2 regions of the Bacteroides sp. f07 genome follow, and region 1 is predicted to be linked to the other one. Evidence: riboswitches for the same ligand, from Rfam matches in the RefSeq annotation. Region 1 holds a riboswitch; the other holds the start of a gene.
The links. A riboswitch is a leader RNA that binds a small molecule or an ion and turns the genes downstream of it on or off. The one in region 1 is predicted to bind cobalamin.

Region 2: linked by a shared signal. The riboswitch ahead of ACGHVY_RS12065 (TonB-dependent receptor plug domain-containing protein) and the one ahead of ACGHVY_RS14535 (anaerobic ribonucleoside triphosphate reductase) in region 1 are both predicted to bind cobalamin.

The regions. Positions count from the first base shown of each region.
Region 1 is NZ_BAABXI010000001.1:3,550,474-3,555,950, forward strand. Features, by position in the region: gene ACGHVY_RS14525 (PDDEXK nuclease domain-containing protein) at 1-797, opposite strand, end outside; gene rpiA (ribose 5-phosphate isomerase A) at 952-1,653, shown strand; cobalamin riboswitch at 1,845-2,032, shown strand; gene ACGHVY_RS14535 (anaerobic ribonucleoside triphosphate reductase) at 2,060-4,453, shown strand; gene nrdG (anaerobic ribonucleoside-triphosphate reductase activating protein) at 4,458-4,916, shown strand; gene ACGHVY_RS14545 (MFS transporter) at 5,058-5,477, shown strand, end outside.
Region 2 is NZ_BAABXI010000001.1:2,923,068-2,928,544, reverse strand. Features, by position in the region: gene ACGHVY_RS12065 (TonB-dependent receptor plug domain-containing protein) at 1-1,409, opposite strand, end outside; cobalamin riboswitch at 1,597-1,806, opposite strand; gene ACGHVY_RS12060 (DUF5106 domain-containing protein) at 1,832-2,770, opposite strand; gene ACGHVY_RS12055 (ATP-binding protein) at 2,905-4,686, opposite strand; gene ACGHVY_RS12050 (response regulator transcription factor) at 4,696-5,385, opposite strand.

The DNA.
Region 1 (5,477 bases):
ACATTATAAAAAAGCATATCAAAAAATTGTTCGGTTTCACCAATTACCAGACGATACTCCCGCCCCATATAGGCAAATCCCGTCCCGAGTTCCATAAGAAACTTTTCAATATTCTTTATCAATGCATCTTTCAACTCTTTCTCATTATATTTGCTCGTAATACCAACGAAATCAAAATTATAGGGATCTCTAGTTATTTCCTGCGCTAAATCACTTTCCACCGCCGGTAAAGTGTTTCTAAAATTAGTGATGGGTTTACCTTGCCGCTCATACAAATCCGTATCAAGGAAATTAAGTAGAAGTGCCCGCGACCAACCTTTTTCTATTGTTTGCTGCACAAAGAAAAAAGATTTCTGTGAGTCATATTTCTTGTCAAGAATAAAGCGTATATGTCCCCACGGAATACAACAGACGGTGTCCTTTACAAATTGCGCCACATCTTGTGGCGTGATTTCGTCTTTCAATGAATCAACAGTTTGTGCCACAAGATGTGGCGCAATTGCAATCTCCCTAGAAAACACAGTATACATCTGCTTCATATATTGCAGATTACGAACCGAGAAACCTTTTACATCAGGAAATATGGCTTGCAAATCCTGACTAAGTCCCTTATAAAAGCCATTCCCCCATTTACTTTCAGCTTTTTTAGTAACAATATCTCCGCCAAGGGACCAATAAAAATGAAGCATTTCTGAGTTCACCTTTACCGCAGCCTTTATTTGGCTCTTTCTAAAACGTAAGCTAAGTTCGCTTATCCACTCTGTATATTCTTTATCTATCTTTAAAAGTTTACTCATATTCACTTGCTATTTTTGCAAAGGTACTAATTTATCCACAAGCAAAGAAGATTCTCCACCATAAGAATAGCCAAAGTAATTAAGGGAATTATAGAAGAAACAAAAAAGCTCCATTATCCGTTATATTTATACTACCAAATAAAGAATAATTTCAATGGACTGGGAAAATTATCTGATAAAGCACCTTCAATGGTCGGACACCATTATCAACCATGAAGCGAAAGAACACGTAGCCCGCGAGATTGCCGCAATAGCCAAAGACGGGGAAACCATCGGAGCCGGTTCCGGATCCACCGTCTACCTGACACTGTTCGAACTGGCACAGCGGATTCTCGAAGAGCACCTACATATCGAAGTCATCCCCGCTTCCAAAGAAATCTCCATGACCTGCATACAGCTAGGCATCCCCCAAACCACCCTCTGGAACAAACGTCCCGACTGGACTTTCGACGGAACGGACGAAGTAGACCCGCAGCAGAACCTGATAAAAGGTCGTGGCGGAGCCATGTTCAAAGAGAAACTGCTCATCCGGAGCAGCCGCAAAACATTCATCATCATCGACCCCGGCAAACGGGTCGACCGACTGGGAAGCAAATTCCCCGTTCCCGTAGAAATCTTTCCCGATTCACTGGCTTATGTGGAAAGCGAATTGCAACACCTAGGCGCATCGGAAATCATTCTACGCCCCGCCCACGGAAAAGACGGACCAATCTTTACAGAAAACGGTAACTTCATCCTCGACACCCGCTTCAGCTTCATTGACGATTCTCTCGAAGAACGGCTGAAGAAAATCACCGGCGTCATAGAGAGCGGACTGTTCATAGGTTATGACATTGAGGTTATCGTAGCGGAATAAAAATCGCCTATCAGCCACCCATCTAAAAAACAGAGTTTTTTTAGTCCTTTCCTTAAGAGCAAAATAGAGAAATTCCCACAAAAGTATTTTCTTAAAAGTTTTCCAAAACGGAAAACTTTCTGTATCAGCGAGAAAGAAAAGTTTCCCGAAATTTAATGTTAAAAGCTAACCGATGTATTGGATTATCTTCTATCTTTGTATCCGTTTTCGGAGCTAAAAAGAGGTTTAGTCAATGAGGGAACGCTGTGCAAATCGGCGACAGTACCCGCTGCTGTAATTCTCTGTGAATCCGCACACTATGTCACTGCACCGGTAGGTGTGGGAAGGCGCTGCGAGGGAGGGATAAGTCAGAAGACCTGCCGGAATCGAATAAACATATTATTAATCACTTTCGGGAGTTAAAGTTATGAACTACGCGGAAATTTGTATCATCAAACGTGATGGTAAAAGAGAAGATTTCTCTATCAGTAAGATTAAGAATGCAATCAGCAAGGCATTCAGTGCAACGGGGATTCAGGATGAGCAGCAGTTGGTGGCTGACATCACGATGAATGTAATCAGTCAGTTTGCCACTCCTACGATTACCGTAGAGGAGATTCAGGATTTAGTGGAAAAGGCATTAATGAAGGTTAGGCCGGAAGTAGCGAAGAAGTATATCATCTATCGCGAATGGCGGAATACGGAACGGGACAAGAAAACCCAGATGAAGCACGTGATGGACGGTATCGTTGCCATTGACAAGAACGACGTCAACCTGAGCAACGCCAACATGAGCAGCCACACCCCTGCCGGACAGATGATGACTTTTGCATCCGAAGTGACCAAAGATTATACTTATAAATATCTGTTGCCGAAGCGTTTTGCCGAAGCGCACCAGTTGGGCGACATTCATATCCATGACTTGGATTATTATCCGACCAAGACGACGACTTGCATCCAATATGACATGGACGACCTCTTTGAACGAGGCTTCCGCACAAAGAACGGCAGCATCCGTACCCCGCAAAGTATTCAGAGCTACGCGACGCTGGCTACTATCATTTTCCAGACTAACCAAAACGAGCAGCACGGCGGACAGGCGATTCCCGCTTTCGACTTCTTCATGGCGAAAGGAGTGGCGAAGTCTTTCCGTAAGCATATGGCTTCGTTCATCAACTTCTATGTGGCGATGGAGAACGGCAGCCAGGCGGACGAGAAGGCAATCCGTACGTTGATTAAGGAGTATCTGCCGTCTATCAAATCTACCGAGGCAGAGCGCGAAACGTTGCGTATCGCTTTGATAGCCCTGCAAATCATTATAGATAAGGAACATCTGGCACGCATCACGGAGAAAGCATACCAGCAGACCCGCAAGGATACACATCAGGCGATGGAAGGGTTTATCCACAACCTGAACACGATGCACTCACGCGGAGGTAACCAGGTGGTGTTCAGTTCTATCAATTACGGTACGGACACTTCTGCAGAAGGGCGGATGGTGATTGAGGAATTGCTGAAAGCTACCATCGAGGGCTTGGGTACACGGGGAGAAGTGCCTGTATTCCCGATTCAGATATTCAAGGTGAAGGACGGGGTGTCTTACTCGGAAAAGGACTTTGAGAAAGCGATGAAAGCGGAGAATATAGAAGACGCGATGAAAGACCGTTACGAAGCTCCGAACTTCGACTTGTTGCTGAAAGCTTGCCAGACTACCGCGAAGGCGTTGTTCCCGAACTTCATGTTCCTTGATACGCCTTTCAACACGAACGAGAAATGGAAAGCGGACGACCCGAAACGTTATATCTACGAATTGGCGACAATGGGTTGCCGTACACGTGTGTTTGAGAATGTGGCGGGAGAAAAATCGTCTTTGGGACGCGGTAATCTTTCTTTCACTACGCTGAATATGCCGAGATTGGCTATCGAAGCCCGCATTAAGGCTGAAAACTTAATAGAGGATGAACGCAACACGGATGCCATCGAGCAAAAAGCGAAAGAGATTTTCATCGAATCCGTACACAATATGGCTGCTTTGGTAGCCGACCAGCTTTACGAACGTTACCAATACCAGCGCACGGCACTGGCACGCCAGTTCCCGTTCATGATGGGGAATAACGTGTGGAAAGGCGGTGCCGAACTGAATCCGAACGAGCAGGTAGGCGATGTATTGCGCAGCGGTACGCTGGGAATCGGCTTTATCGGCGGGCACAATGCGATGGTGGCTCTTTACGGCAAAGGTCACGGTCACAGCCAGAAGGCATGGGACACGCTGTATGAAGCTGTGATGGAAATGAATAAGGTAGTGGATGAATACAAGGCGAAATATAACTTGAATTATTCGGTACTGGCTACTCCCGCCGAAGGACTTTCAGGACGTTTCACGAAGATGGACCGCCGGAAATACGGAAAAATCCCCGGAGTGACAGACCGTGATTATTATGTAAACTCATTCCACGTAGACGTGAAAGAGCCGATTAGCATCGTTGAGAAAATCAAACGTGAAGCTCCTTTCCACGCCATCACCCGTGGCGGACATATCACGTATGTGGAGCTGGACGGGGAAGCGCAGAAGAATGTGCGTGCCATCGCCAAAATCGTGAAAGTGATGCATGACGAGGGAATCGGTTATGGTTCTATCAATCATCCGGTAGATACTTGCCACAACTGCGGCTACAAAGGGGTGATTTTCGACAAATGTCCGGTTTGCCAAAGTGAAAGTATTCTCCGCATGCGTCGTATCACGGGTTATCTGACGGGCGACCTGAGTTCTTGGAACTCTGCCAAACGGGCGGAAGAAAAAGACCGTGTGAAACATTTGTAAACCAATGAATTTATTAGGAACTTATCCTGAAACAATAGTGGACGGTGCAGGCATCCGGTATTCTATTTATCTTGCCGGATGCGCTCATCACTGTCACGGCTGCCACAACCCGGAAAGCTGGAATCCGAAAGCGGGGGAACTGTTGACGGAAGAGAAGGTTTCGTCTATCATCAGGGAGATTAAAGCGAATCCGTTGTTGGACGGGGTGACTTTCTCCGGCGGGGACCCTTTCTTCTATCCCGAAGAATTTCTGTCGCTCGCCAAGCGGGTGAAAGAAGAGACGGGGATGAATGTGTGGTGCTATACCGGGTATACGTATGAGGAGATTCAGGTGAAACCACGGTTGAAGGCTATTCTTCCTTACATCGACGTGTTGGTGGACGGACGTTTCGAGCAGTCGCTCTTTTCTCCTTACCTGGAGTTTCGGGGGAGCAGCAATCAACGGATTCTGAAACTAAAGTAATCCCGAAGGGGGAGATAATCCAAAAGTTGAGAAAATCTCCACCACTAAAAAAACTTATTTTTCAAAGAAAACAAAAACACCTGTACGGTTGTTTTGTTTACTTTTACGGACAAAAGATAATTCTGCAAGAATAAGTTTTTTATGGTACAAACAATAACTACGACTCATATATCTGACGAATCCGACGGATTGCCGATGCCCAAACGTATTTGGGCGGTGGTATCCGTCGGATTCGCTCTTTGCATGTCTGTACTGGACATCAATATAGTTAATATCGTATTGCCTACGCTTTCGCATGACTTCGGGACGACGCCTGCCGTGACTACGTGGATTATCAATGGGTATCAGTTGGCAATCGTCATATCCCTGTTGTCCTTTTCCGCTTTGGGGGAGATGATTGGTTATCGGAAAGTCTTTCTTTCGGGCATCGGGTTGTTTTGTATCACTTCGCTGATTTGCGCGCTGTCCGATTCATTCTGGACGCTGACGGTGGCACGTATTTTCCAAGGGTTCAGCGCTTCCGCCATTACGAGTGTGAATACGGCGCAGTTGCGGTATATT
Region 2 (5,477 bases), 630 kb from region 1:
TTGGTGTTTCCTACTTCCTGGTAATACAGGTCATTGAAACTTGGCAGACGGAAGATGTCCTTATAGAAGAAACGGATACGAAACTCTTCGTTACGGAAAGGTTTGAATGAAGCGCTGACATAAGGCGTTAATTTGCGGTGATTGCCGGCGCTGCCGCCTTCCTTGACATCTTCGTTGATGATAGTCGCCAAAGCGGATGCGGAGATTGTCAGCCAGTCATTCACGTATTTTCCTGCAAAAGCCGTCAGCCATGAATAGCGGGTGGGTTGCGCAAAATTAGTAAGATTAGTATCCATTGTATTGATACTCCCATCCGTCGAAAGGGAAAATGAAAGATTGCTCAATAATCTGTATAATACCGATGCGGAGAGATAGTATTCCTGTTGGTAATAGCTGTTTTCCGTTTTTCCTAAAGAGTTTTTGGTGTCGGGGTCCAGATAACGCTGATAGCTCCAGTTCCATTTGGCGGAAGTCTGGAATACCCATTGTTGGCTGAACTCTTTCTTGTATTGGCTTTGTACAAATGTATTCTTGTCCCACAGGTGCTGTGAGGAATAGTCGTTATAAAGTGTAGTGGCTTTCGGCAATCCCCGCGAAGATTGAAAGTAATAGGCTTTCAATCGCCATTGCTCTTTATCGGAGAAGTTGCCGTAAAGTCCGGCTTCGGCACGAAAAGTTTGTACGTCGGTATTCTTTCTTTTCTCCCGTGAAGTCAGGTCGCCCTCTGTATTTCCGTAGTGCAGGGTATATGGATATTGTCCGTCCGATGACATCCATTCGCCATTGGCTGTGACTGTCCACTTAGAACTGAGTTGTTGCTCTAACAGAACGGATGGATTGACAAGCCCCCATGAACCCGTCTTGAAAGCCGCGCTGATATTCGTACGTTTCCCTTTTTTGAAACGGGGAGTAAGTGTCTGTATATTCAGTATTCCTGCCGAAGCGAAGAAACGTGCCGGCTGGAAGATATTATCGCTCTGACCGTTGCTAAGTGATAACTGGTCTACATTATCGAGCGAGAAACGACCGATGTCAATCTGTCCCGTCTGGCAGTCGGTTACGGTGATTCCGTCATAACCTACGGCTGTGTGCTGTGCACCCAAGCTGCGTATGGATACGGTTTTCAGTCCGCCGATGCCACCGTAATCTTTCACGGTCACTCCGGCAAAATGCTTCACGGCATCAGAAACTTGCAGGGCATGCAGGTTCTTTAGCGCATCTTTGGAAAGTACTTGTAGCGGAGCGGTAGAACGTACCTCTCGTGTTTGATAAATATCGGAAACAGTAATTTCGGGGATGGAGTATGTATGCGTTGTATCCACTTTTTGCTGTTGCGCAAAAAGTGTCGGGAGTAAAAGTTGGCAGTAGAGTACTGCACAGATACTTTTGTATAGCCTTGTATGTCTCATCCTTATCCTACTACTGGTCTGTTTTTTCACTTTTAAAAGTGTCCGGGCGAAATCCCTTCGACCGGACACGCATAAATAAACTTGGCAGAGTTTATTAATTAAAACACACTTTCTCTGAATCAGAGTGATGAATGAAATGATAGACGGATTGTCCGGTTCATTAGACTCAACGCTTTTTCCTCGAAAGCAGTGAAATTGGGTGCACGGCAGGTCTTCTGACTCGTTCCTGTTGCGGGCGCCTTCCCAGAAGTTTCTTTCCAGTGGCTAAAAGTAGGTTGCTCGCAACACATTTATAGAACTTACAGCAGCGGGACTGTTCAGGATTTACACCTGATTCCCTTTTAATCGCTTTCCTCGTATATTTTGAGGGCTGCGAACCAATGCGCGACAAAGATAGATAGTTTATTTGTTTTTTGCAAGGTTTATTGATGTAATAAAAGATATTCTTCAATAGCTTGCGCGGTGGCGTCTTTCAGAAGAACGGTTTTATCCTTATTCAGGAGATAAAGGGTAGGGATGGCTTTCAAGTCATACAGTTGTTGTTCCTTGATAGCGAAGGTCTTATCATATCCGTTAATCCATTCTTTCGGGAATTCATTCAGATGTTTCCGCCATTCGTCCAGTTCTTCGTCGGGGTAGATAGAGAGGACGGTTAGCTTCTTTTGTGCTAGAAGCTGATTGATGACAGGCGCATTTTTCAATGCTTCGATTGTTTCCGTGCAGGCGTGGCATCCCGGGTTATTGATAAATAGTAAGGTATAGTCCGATTTCTGTTGATAAAGGGAACCTTGTGCGCCGGAAGCCAATGTATAGTTAAAGTTCAATGCTTTGGTTCCGATACGGTTTTTCTGAGCCAGTTCGCGACGGGCTTTGGGACGTACCTTTTCTATTTCTTCCAGTACGGGAGAAGCCATCATGGCATCCAGTACAGGGATATAAAACTCTTCGTTACGCATAGGGGAGTTAGGGTCGTATAAATATTTGTCTGCCAAATCGGTGATGTAAGTGAATACTTTCTTATCCACGTTTGTCCGTTCGATAGTTTTCCGCATAGCTTGCTGTGCTGTTTCCAATGGAACATGGTTCAATATATCGCAATAGTCCGCCCAAGCCTGTTCGGTCACTTCGGGGTGATGGATATAATTGGTATCGGCAAAGTTTACGTTATCCCAATAGTGCTTGACAAGGAAATCCGCCCGTTGTTCCGGCGCCGTCATCATTGTCGGGATGGTGGGTAATGTGAAAGTCTTGATAGTATCCTGTGCTACTTCGGTTTTGTTTAAGCCGGAAGCATTGCCGTTTTTGCAGGCACAAAGACAAAGAATACATACAATCGAAAGAATATTTAGATTCGTTTTCATAATTGGCTGTTATTATATTGAACTTCTATGAATTACATAGAAGACAAAGATAATGCCTTTTCATTTTATACAAAGAATTTTTCTTCCTTTTCTTCTCTGTCTTCTTTTTTAAGAACTTTGCTTCTTGAAGAATCTTACTTCTCCTTTGCCAATGTAAAGACAAACTCCAACCCGCCACCCTGATTGTTCTTGGCAGAGATGATGCCGCCATGAATAATCACTGCATTCTTCACAATAGCCAGTCCCAGTCCCGTTCCGCCTAACTTCCGCGAACGGCCTTTGTCTACCCGGTAGAAACGTTCGAAGAGACGGTTCAGATGTTCGGGGGATACGCCTATACCCGTATCGGCAAAACTGAAATAATAGAAACTTTCGTCTTCACGGAAACAATTGATATTAATCTGAATATTCGTTCCGGCGTATGCGATGGCGTTATCCATCAGATTACGGAAGATGGAGTAAATCAGGGAATAATTACCTTTGACTTGTATGCTCTTCTTTAAAGAATTAACCACCGTGATATGTTTCTCGTCCAGTTCCAGTGAAACCTCGTTGATGATATTTCCTACCAGTACACTGATATCCACCCGTTCCATGTCAATCATGTTGGCAGCCTCGTCCATGCGGGTAAGTACGGAAATGTCACGCAGCAACCGGCTCAACCGGTTACTTTGCGCATAGCAGCGTTCGAGAAACACATTAATCTTCTCGCGCGGTATGTTTTCATTATTGACGATAGTCTCCAAATACCCTTGAATACTGCTGACAGGCGTTTTCAGCTCATGCGCGATATTCTGTGTCAACTGCCGTTTCAGATTCACCTGTTCTTCTTCCTGGGTGACATCATTGATTGAAATCTCAAAGCTTGCGTCTTGGAAGATGATACACTCAACGATGAACGTGCGTCCGTTCTTGTTGATGGTGATAGACATTCGCTTTTCGTCTTTACTTCTCGAACGTTGTTGCTGGTTCTTGTTGATGAAATGTATAATCTCTTTCAGTTCGTTGATGGCAAAGACTTCTTCCGTAGTTTCCAGGTTAGAGTCCGAAATCAGGTTGCTGTATTGGGTGAAGAGATTGTTGACAAGAATCTCCTTTTTGTCTTTCGTAAATACTCCCAGTCCTTCGTGCGAAATCTGAAGATGGGTAATCAACTTCTCGCGTTCGATGTAGAGAGCCTCTTTCGTTTCGTGCAGCCGTTTGTAGATTTGGATGATATGCTGCGATATTTCTCCCAGTTCATTGTGTGGGAAAGCCGATTGCATCGCCATCTCGATAGGCTCGTTCCGGTCGGCACGCATGGCAAACTCGCGGAGCTGGCTGATAGAAGTCCCCAGTTTGTTCGTGAATTTGTAGAAGATAATCATCAGCAGCAAAGTCACGATTACGGTAAACCATAAGTAATGCGGGTCTGCCTGCAGGTTGTTGATAAGGCTGACATTATAAGGTAATGCCGAGCGGAGAATATAATCCTTATAACGTGTAGCCGAATAAAAATAAGGAACTCCTGTCGTTTCCGAAGTACGGCGCACGTCATATCCGTTTCCGTGTTTCAGCGCCTTTTGTACTTCCGGACGGTTCAGATGGTTTTCCATCTGCTCGTCGTGGTTCGGATAACTGTCGTAAACCACATTCCCATCCAGGTCGATAAGCGTAACGCGCAAGTCTTCCAGAATATGATTATTGATATAATCGTTGATAATTCTGTTATCAAGCGGTTGCTCATCCAGCCGCTCGTAGAGCCGGCTGTTGTAATCCTGCAATTTGGTATTCAGCAGTTCTACTTTATATTCCCGTTCGCGTTGGTACTGGTACGCGATGAAACAGACGGCGAATACCAGGAACAACGAAATGACCGAAAGGAAAAGCTTCCGGCTGAAAGAAAGAAAATGTCTTTGAGTTACAGGCAGGTTCATGATAAATAGTTATTCAGCTTCAAAACAGTATCCGTATCCGAGACGTGTGACAATGCATTTGCCGTATATGCCTATCTTTTTGCGCAAACGGGTGATGTTTACGTCGATAGTACGGTCCAGTACATACACTTCGTCGCTCCAGATACGTGCCAGAATATCTTCACGTGAGAATACGCGTCCTTTATTCTGTACCAGTAGAAGCAGGATTTCAAATTCTTTTTTGGTCAATGACACTTCTTCGTCGTCGATACTCGCTTTCTTTTTAGTGATGTCGATGACAAGCGTCTGGTAAGTAAGCCGTTCGGGCGCTCTTTCCGTTTCCGTCGTCGCCGTACGTCTCAATACGGCTTTCACACGGGCGATGACTTCGCGCAGGGAGAAAGGCTTCGAGATATAATCGTCCGCGCCCAGGTTGAATCCTGTCACGGTATCGTTTTCGGTATCTTTTGCCGTGATGAAGATGATAGGCACTTTGGCTGTTTTCTTGTCTTTTTTCAACATGTTCGCCATTTTGAATCCGGAGATTTCTCCCATCATCACATCGAGGAGGATTAAATGGTAGCTACTGATGTCCATCTTCAGTGCTTCTTCGGCAGAGTTTGCGGTATCTACCTCATAACCTTCGTTCTCAAGATTGAATTTCAGAATCTCGCAGAGGTCTTCTTCATCGTCGACAACTAAAATACGGGTTTCGTTCATAAGATGTATTTATTAATGTGATATGACAAAGTTACGTTTTTATTTTATTTTGATGCAAAGATGAGGAGACTTTGTTACGGTCAGATGAAACA